2 regions of the Pseudarthrobacter sp. NPDC092439 genome follow, and region 2 is predicted to be linked to the other one. Evidence: riboswitches for the same ligand, from Rfam matches in the RefSeq annotation. Region 2 holds a riboswitch; the other holds the start of a gene.
The links. A riboswitch is a leader RNA that binds a small molecule or an ion and turns the genes downstream of it on or off. The one in region 2 is predicted to bind cyclic di-AMP.

Region 1 (3,200 bases), on a different contig from region 2:
GCTATTCTGCCGCCTGGTCCGGCATGTCCAACAGCAGCCGGTCCGTCGCGGCGTCGGGCACGCCGTCGAAGAACGTGGCGAGGACGGTCTTGAACACCGTCTCCCCAGGCGCTGCGCGGAGGAACAGGGTCGCGGACGAGTGCAGTTTGCGCGCGTCGATGCCGCCCAGGATTTCGTCCGCGGAGCGCCCGGCATGGGCGGCGAGTGCCTGTGCGCATTCCAGGAGCCGGGGGCCCAGCACCGGATGCGCCAGATAGGCTCTGGCTTCTTCGAGAGATCCGATCGCGTAGCGCTGTGACGTGGGGCTTTGGCCGAGCCCGGCAACCTGCGGGAACACAAACCACATCCAGTGGCTGCGTTTATGCCCTGTCTGCAGCTCGGCCAAAGCCTGGTGGTATGTCCCACCGCTGTCCTGGGCGGCCGTGAACCGCTCAAGGTTGTACCGGTCATTCATGGTTCCCTCCGATCCGGGCCGCGGCCCGTAGCTGACGATCCGGATCCGCCTTCCAGCGATCCAGCACCGAAACGGCCCGCCTCCGGTCCTTTTCGCCGAGTGCGCCAAGCAGCGGAACAAGGACGTCGGCCATGAGCGGATCTGTCAGTTCCGGGGTGTGCGCGGACCTGAGGAACCCTTCGATGCGGGTCAGGTCGGTGTGCCGCAGCAGACCCACCCTTGCCTGAAGCAGCACCACCGCTGCAAGTCTCCGTTCAAAGACAGGCCTGCTCCCCGGCTTCGGCACGCCCCAAAGTGCCGAAGCCAGGAACACCACCCCGTCATGGTCCAGGTCCCGGAACTTCCGCAGCGCGTCCCTGACGGTTCCCCGCACGGCACCCACAGATGCCCCGTAGGAGGCCAGACTGCCGCCCAGCCGCCCCTCGACGTCGTCCGCCCTGTACCAGGTACCCTCGTTCTGCAACGTGCGGTCGATGAATGCGGCCACATCCTGGACCGCTGTCACCGGCGTCCCGCCGCTGCGTGCGTGATGCAATAGGGCGTCCAGGGCCTGGCCTCCAGACGGCCCTCCGCAATGGCTTCGCCGCACACCGCGCAGATGCCGTACGTCCCGTCATCGATTCGGTCCAGCGCGGCCTCCACCTGGTCCAGGCCGGCGCTGCTCTGCTTGAGGAGCGCGGAGGCCTGCGACAGTTCAAACGCGATGGTGGAGCCTTCTGGATCGTGTTCGTCGTCCACATTTGCGTTCTGACGTGCCGAATTAGCCGAGGCGATATCCGCACGAAGGGCCGGCAGGAGCGCCACCTTGCGGGTGCGTTCCTCCTCCAGCATCAGCCGGAACCGCTCAAAATCAGGCATGCCCAAAGCCTAGCCCCGGCCGCCACGCACGTCAGTACCGGCCCACCGCCATCCAATGGCCCCATGCCCTGCAGGGCGACCACCACCGGTCACGGATGCAGGCTTCCGGGGGCACGGCGCGGGGCCGTGATCGCGGCCCCGGGACATAGTCCGCAATACCACATCCTTCAAGGGCTGACTGAGCTTGCAGGCGCGCAAACCGCAGGCAGCAGTCCGGGATTGTTACGATGTGATGCATTTCACTTCGGACCCGTCGGCTGCGGGCGTCTTTCGAGGTCAGCGCGCCATGCAGGGTGAATCCAAACGATAGCCTAATCCGAGAGAAGGGCCTCGGATGTTATCCAAACGTGACATTTAGGTGGACGGCGGGTTACGGTCGAGTGGTGTCCCTCCCCGATGGGACATTCCCACCAGCCTGCCGAGCCCTGCCGCTGGACCGGGATACCACCGTTTCCAATTGGCAGGGACGGGGGAACCAAGTTTCCACGGCCTCATTGAGGCCTAGGGGTTAAGTCGAAAGCCTTTCCGCTTGTGCGGATGCTTCCGACCGGGCATCTCCAGCCCGAACCCGACAGCTCACCCCGCAGGCATGGGAGAGGCGATTCACTGTGTCAAAAATTTCCACCACCGCCCGTCATCGTGCAACTCCGACCGGCTCCATCACCGTCCAAGGCCTGGCCCGGACCTTCGGCCGTCCCGCACTGGCAGTAGCCGCGGCATCCGGCATTGCGCTCAGCGTCGGCGCCCCCGCCCAGGCAGGTGTGAGCGGCCCGGACGCTGAAGCAACGTCGGTCCAGACGTCCTCCGCACCCGCGGCAACTGCTGCCGCGGCAACTGCTGCCACCGTGCACACCGTGGTTTCCGGCGACACCCTGGGCGCGATCTCCGCTGCCCACGGTGTGGCTCTGGCCGATGTCCTCGCGGTCAACGGCCTCTCCATCGACACGATCATCTACCCGGGCGACCAGATCGAGATCCCCGGCGCAGGCTCTGCGGCGGCTGCACCGGCAGTTGCACCTGCGCCCGCACCCGCACCGGTCCAAACGACTGCAGCGGCGCCGACGAACACCGGCATGAACCTGTCCTACGCGTCCACCGCGCCGGCCGAGTCCACCGGCACGGGCACCGGCGCAGGGATCCTCGCCTCCGCCTACAGCCAGATCGGAATCAACCAGGACTGCACCGCCATGGTCGAGACCGCCCTGCGCTCGGTCGGAAAGAGCGTTGGCGACCTTGCCCCCACGCAGTTCTACCAGTACGGAACCGTGGTCTCCACCCCGGCCCCCGGCGACCTGGTGATCACCTCCGGCCACGTCGGCGTTTACGCCGGCGACGGCCAGGTTGTGAGCGGCGGCATCGACGGCTACAAGACGGACGTGCACTCGCTCAGCTGGCTCGCCGGCGCCTCCTTCGTGCGCGTGGCCTAGGCAGCACCAAGGGCCGGAAAGGGCGGCATTCGGAAATCATCCCGAATGCCGCCCTTTCCCCCTTAAACATCCGGCAGTTGGCTGGCGTTCAGGTTCCGCAGAACGTCAGGTAATCACCAAAGCTTTCGGGGGCTGCCTCCTCGTAGCGCTCCAGCCCCGGCCGCCGCCGGTATGGCTCGGAGAGGACTGCGACGAGGCGCTGGAACGGGCCGATGTCACCTGCGGTGGCTGCATCCAGGGCTTCTTCCACCAGGTGGTTGCGCGGGATATAGACGGGATTGACGCGGTCCATCAGGCTGGCGTCCGGCGCCATGGCCCGCCACCGCTCCGCCCAGGCATCGAAGGCGGCAAGGTCCAGGACCATTCCGCGCGCCGGCCCGGTGTTTCCGAGGGCCGCATCGCCGAGGCGGCGGAAAAACTGCGTATAGTCCACCGGACCGTCCCTAAGCAGGGCTATGACG
Region 2 (3,200 bases):
GCGGCCAGGCGTACGCATCCACGCCCGCTTCCGCCTGCGGAGAGGGGCGGGTGCCGGGTTCGGACTTGATGATGGAGGACGCATCGAGGAACGGCGCCTTGTTGGTGGCGGCGGCAAACTTGGAGCCGAACTCGCCGAAGGACAGGTGCTGGGCCTTCTTCTCCACCAGGCCGAACGCGGCAACATCCCAGAAAGCCGTGGAACCGCCGACGCCGAGGACCACTTCGTACCCTTCCGGGGCGCGGAAGAATGTGCTCAGGCCTTCGCGGACGGAACCCACCAGGTTTTTGACGGGGGCCTGGCGGTGCGACGTGCCCAGGATGGACTTCGAGGCCGCGGACAATGCATCGATCTGTTCCTGGCGGACCTTCGAGGGGCCGGCGCCGAACCGTCCGTCCGCGGGCAGGAGGTCGGCGGGAATAGTGATGCTGTTGTCGCTCACAGGTGCTCCAGTTTCGGCATGGACGCGCATGGTCCGGGCGGATGGTTGGCCTGCGGCCGGCTGCGGTGGCTCAGGCCCTCCTTATTCTGCCTGAACGGGTGTTCCCGCAGGAACCGGATGCGTCATAGTCCAGCAATTGAGACAAGGCGCGATGCTGCCTTCGGCGACTATTCGGACAAATTCAAAACAGGCTAAGCTTTTCACCGGACTACGCCCGGCCGAAGGCGTTACGGTGGGACAACGCAAGGTACTGCGCTCGAGGAGCTGAGCTGGATGACGGATCTGATCGACACTACGGAGATGTACCTTCGCACGATTCTGGAGCTTGAGGAGGAGAACATCGTTGCCCTGCGCGCCCGGATTGCGGAGCGGCTGCGCCACTCGGGCCCCACGGTGTCCCAGACCATCGGCCGGATGGAACGCGATGGCCTGGTGGTGGTCTCCGGAGACAGGCACCTTGAACTCACCGAGACCGGGCGCAAACGGGCCACCGAAGTCATGCGCAAGCATCGGCTGGCCGAACGGCTCCTCGCGGACGTCATCGGCCTGGACTGGGCATACGTACACGATGAAGCCTGCCGTTGGGAACATGTCATGAGCGAGCGGGTGGAGCGGCGCATCTACGAGCTCCTCGACCATCCCACGGAGTCCCCTTACGGCAACCCCATTCCCGGGCTCGACGCCCTGGGCGGCCAGCCGGTGCAGGCCGGCGGTGGCGCTGCGCCGGCTGCCGATAGTGCTGTGAGCCTGCTCGAAGCGATGAAGGCCTACCAGCCTGCTTCCGCGGTGGTGGTCAGTCGGCTGGCCGAGCCCATTCAGGTGGAGCCGGAACTTCTCCTGCAGCTCGACGAGGGTGGAATCCGCCCCGGCGCCAAGGTGTCGCTTGAGCGGGTGGGGGACTACATTTCGGTGCGGGTGCCGGGGATCGAAGGCGCACTCGAGCTGCCGCCGGAAGTGGCCGCGCACGTCTTCGTTACCGTCGTTTAGGGCGCTCAGGGCCTTCGCCCCTTACCCCGGTGTGCCCGTTCCCACACGGTTATAACGGAATTGTTACTGCCGGGCTTAAGCCCGTATAGTTAAACCCAAGCGTTGATACACAAGCGTTACCTGATCCGGAGCCGAGCTCTGCCAGCGGATCAGGTGCACGAGTCATTTACTGGCAGAGGCGGGGGAACCACAACCGGCAGCGGGGGCTGCCTTGGGGTGAAGTCCGTCAGCAGCAAGCCTCTCCAGCAAATTCCTCCCGGGATAGCTCTGTGCAGAAGTTTGCTTACGGCGGACCGGGTCTTTGAACTCTCTGACCCGAATCCGACAGCTAACTTCGCAGGCTTTCCAGAGAGGAAACCTTCTTTTGAGCATGCAGACCTCCAGGGGCCGGCGCCGCGCTGCGGGCCCCTCACCGACCCCCCGGGTTGTGGAAGTCATCGCCGCGGAGCGCCCCCGCGATTTCCACCGGGAAGCCCGCCGCCGGCGCGGCCCCTTCCGGCAGATGACGGAGTTCGCCTCAGCGAGCGGTATCGGCCAGAAGGCCGGAATTGCCCTGGCAGCCACCGGGCTCGTCCTCACCGTGACGGTCCCCTCCACCAGCCCGGTAATGGCCACTGAGGCCTCGGACGTTGTTCCCGCGGTTGCCGTGCAGCCCGCACAGCAGCCTGAAATCTCCGCTGAGGCCGGGGCCCGTATTGATTTCAGCCGCTCCGCAGTGGTCACCAAGGCGGACCCGGACGGCAAGCTGAAGCAGCTCCTGAGTGCCCAGTCCGCCAGCGCAATCTCGCGCGCCGCTTCGGTGGGCAGCCTTGGTGCGCCCCTGGCCAACCTGACTATGGTGTCCCCGTTCGGCTACCGGGTGAGTCCCATCACGGGCGGCTACGGCGACTTCCACCGTGGCGAGGACTTCGCGGCCCAGTGCGGCACCTCCGTGCTCGCGGCGGCCACCGGCACCGTGACCTTCGTGGGCTGGCATGATTTCGGCGGCGGCAACCGGGTGGTCATCGACCACGGAAATGGCCTGGAGACAACGTACAACCACCTCTCCGGCTTCAACGTCCGGGAGGGCGAGACTGTGGGCCGCGGCGACGTAGTGGCATATAGCGGAACCACAGGGGCGTCCACGGGCTGCCACCTCCACTTCGAGGTCCAGGTCAACGGCGAGGTCGTCGACCCCACCGGCTGGCTCTAGTCAAAACTGAGGGTTTGCTCTCGCAACACTTTTAGGCCCCGTGACCTTAATGTGACATTGGTTATTAATTCCTGTAACGTCGTACACGCGTCAACTTTTCCGAAGTTGACGCTCTTGAGTGGATTGCCTAACTCTGCCACCGCTCAAGGTCCGTTCGCATTTCATCGTCTGGCAGGGGCGGGGGAACCAATTTCGGCCTTCTGTTTGTGGGAAGGCCTTGGGGTTAAGCCGTAAAAGCTTCCTTGGAAGCGCGCGGCCGGGTGACTCCCATCCGAATCCGACAGCTCACCTCGCAGGCATTGGGAGAGGCTACCTTTCGTGTCTTCACGTCGTAATTCTGCGCGCCACCGTGCACAAACGGTGCGCACCAACCCTTTGGGCTCCGTATCCAAGGCCGTCAGCGCCAATGCGGGGACCATGGGTCGCCAGGCCGCAGTCGCAGCAGCAGCTTCGGGCCTCATTCTGACCATGGGCCTGCCGGCCACCGCAGCGGACACCACCGCGGGCATTTCGGCCTCCACCGAGTCTGGAGCCCCGAATGCCGCCGTAATGGCAGCCCCCACCGCCACGGTTTCCTTC

Region 1: it holds a riboswitch for cyclic di-AMP, as region 2 does, so the genes downstream of both, ACIQCM_RS02110 (LysM peptidoglycan-binding domain-containing protein) here and ACIQCM_RS13925 (M23 family metallopeptidase) in region 2, are expected to answer to the same signal.

The regions. Positions count from the first base shown of each region.
Region 1 covers NZ_JBIVQB010000001.1:448,097-451,296, forward strand. The annotation lists gene ACIQCM_RS02095 (DUF1810 domain-containing protein) at 2-454, opposite strand; gene ACIQCM_RS02100 (DNA alkylation repair protein) at 447-959, opposite strand; gene ACIQCM_RS02105 (TraR/DksA family transcriptional regulator) at 956-1,312, opposite strand; cyclic di-AMP (ydaO/yuaA leader) riboswitch at 1,748-1,917, shown strand; gene ACIQCM_RS02110 (LysM peptidoglycan-binding domain-containing protein) at 1,921-2,739, shown strand; gene ACIQCM_RS02115 (YdiU family protein) at 2,828-3,200, opposite strand, start outside.
Region 2 covers NZ_JBIVQB010000007.1:41,658-44,857, forward strand. The annotation lists gene serC (phosphoserine transaminase) at 1-442, opposite strand, end outside; gene ACIQCM_RS13920 (metal-dependent transcriptional regulator) at 716-1,429, shown strand; cyclic di-AMP (ydaO/yuaA leader) riboswitch at 1,549-1,787, shown strand; gene ACIQCM_RS13925 (M23 family metallopeptidase) at 1,800-2,621, shown strand; cyclic di-AMP (ydaO/yuaA leader) riboswitch at 2,736-2,934, shown strand; gene ACIQCM_RS13930 (C40 family peptidase) at 3,039-3,200, shown strand, end outside.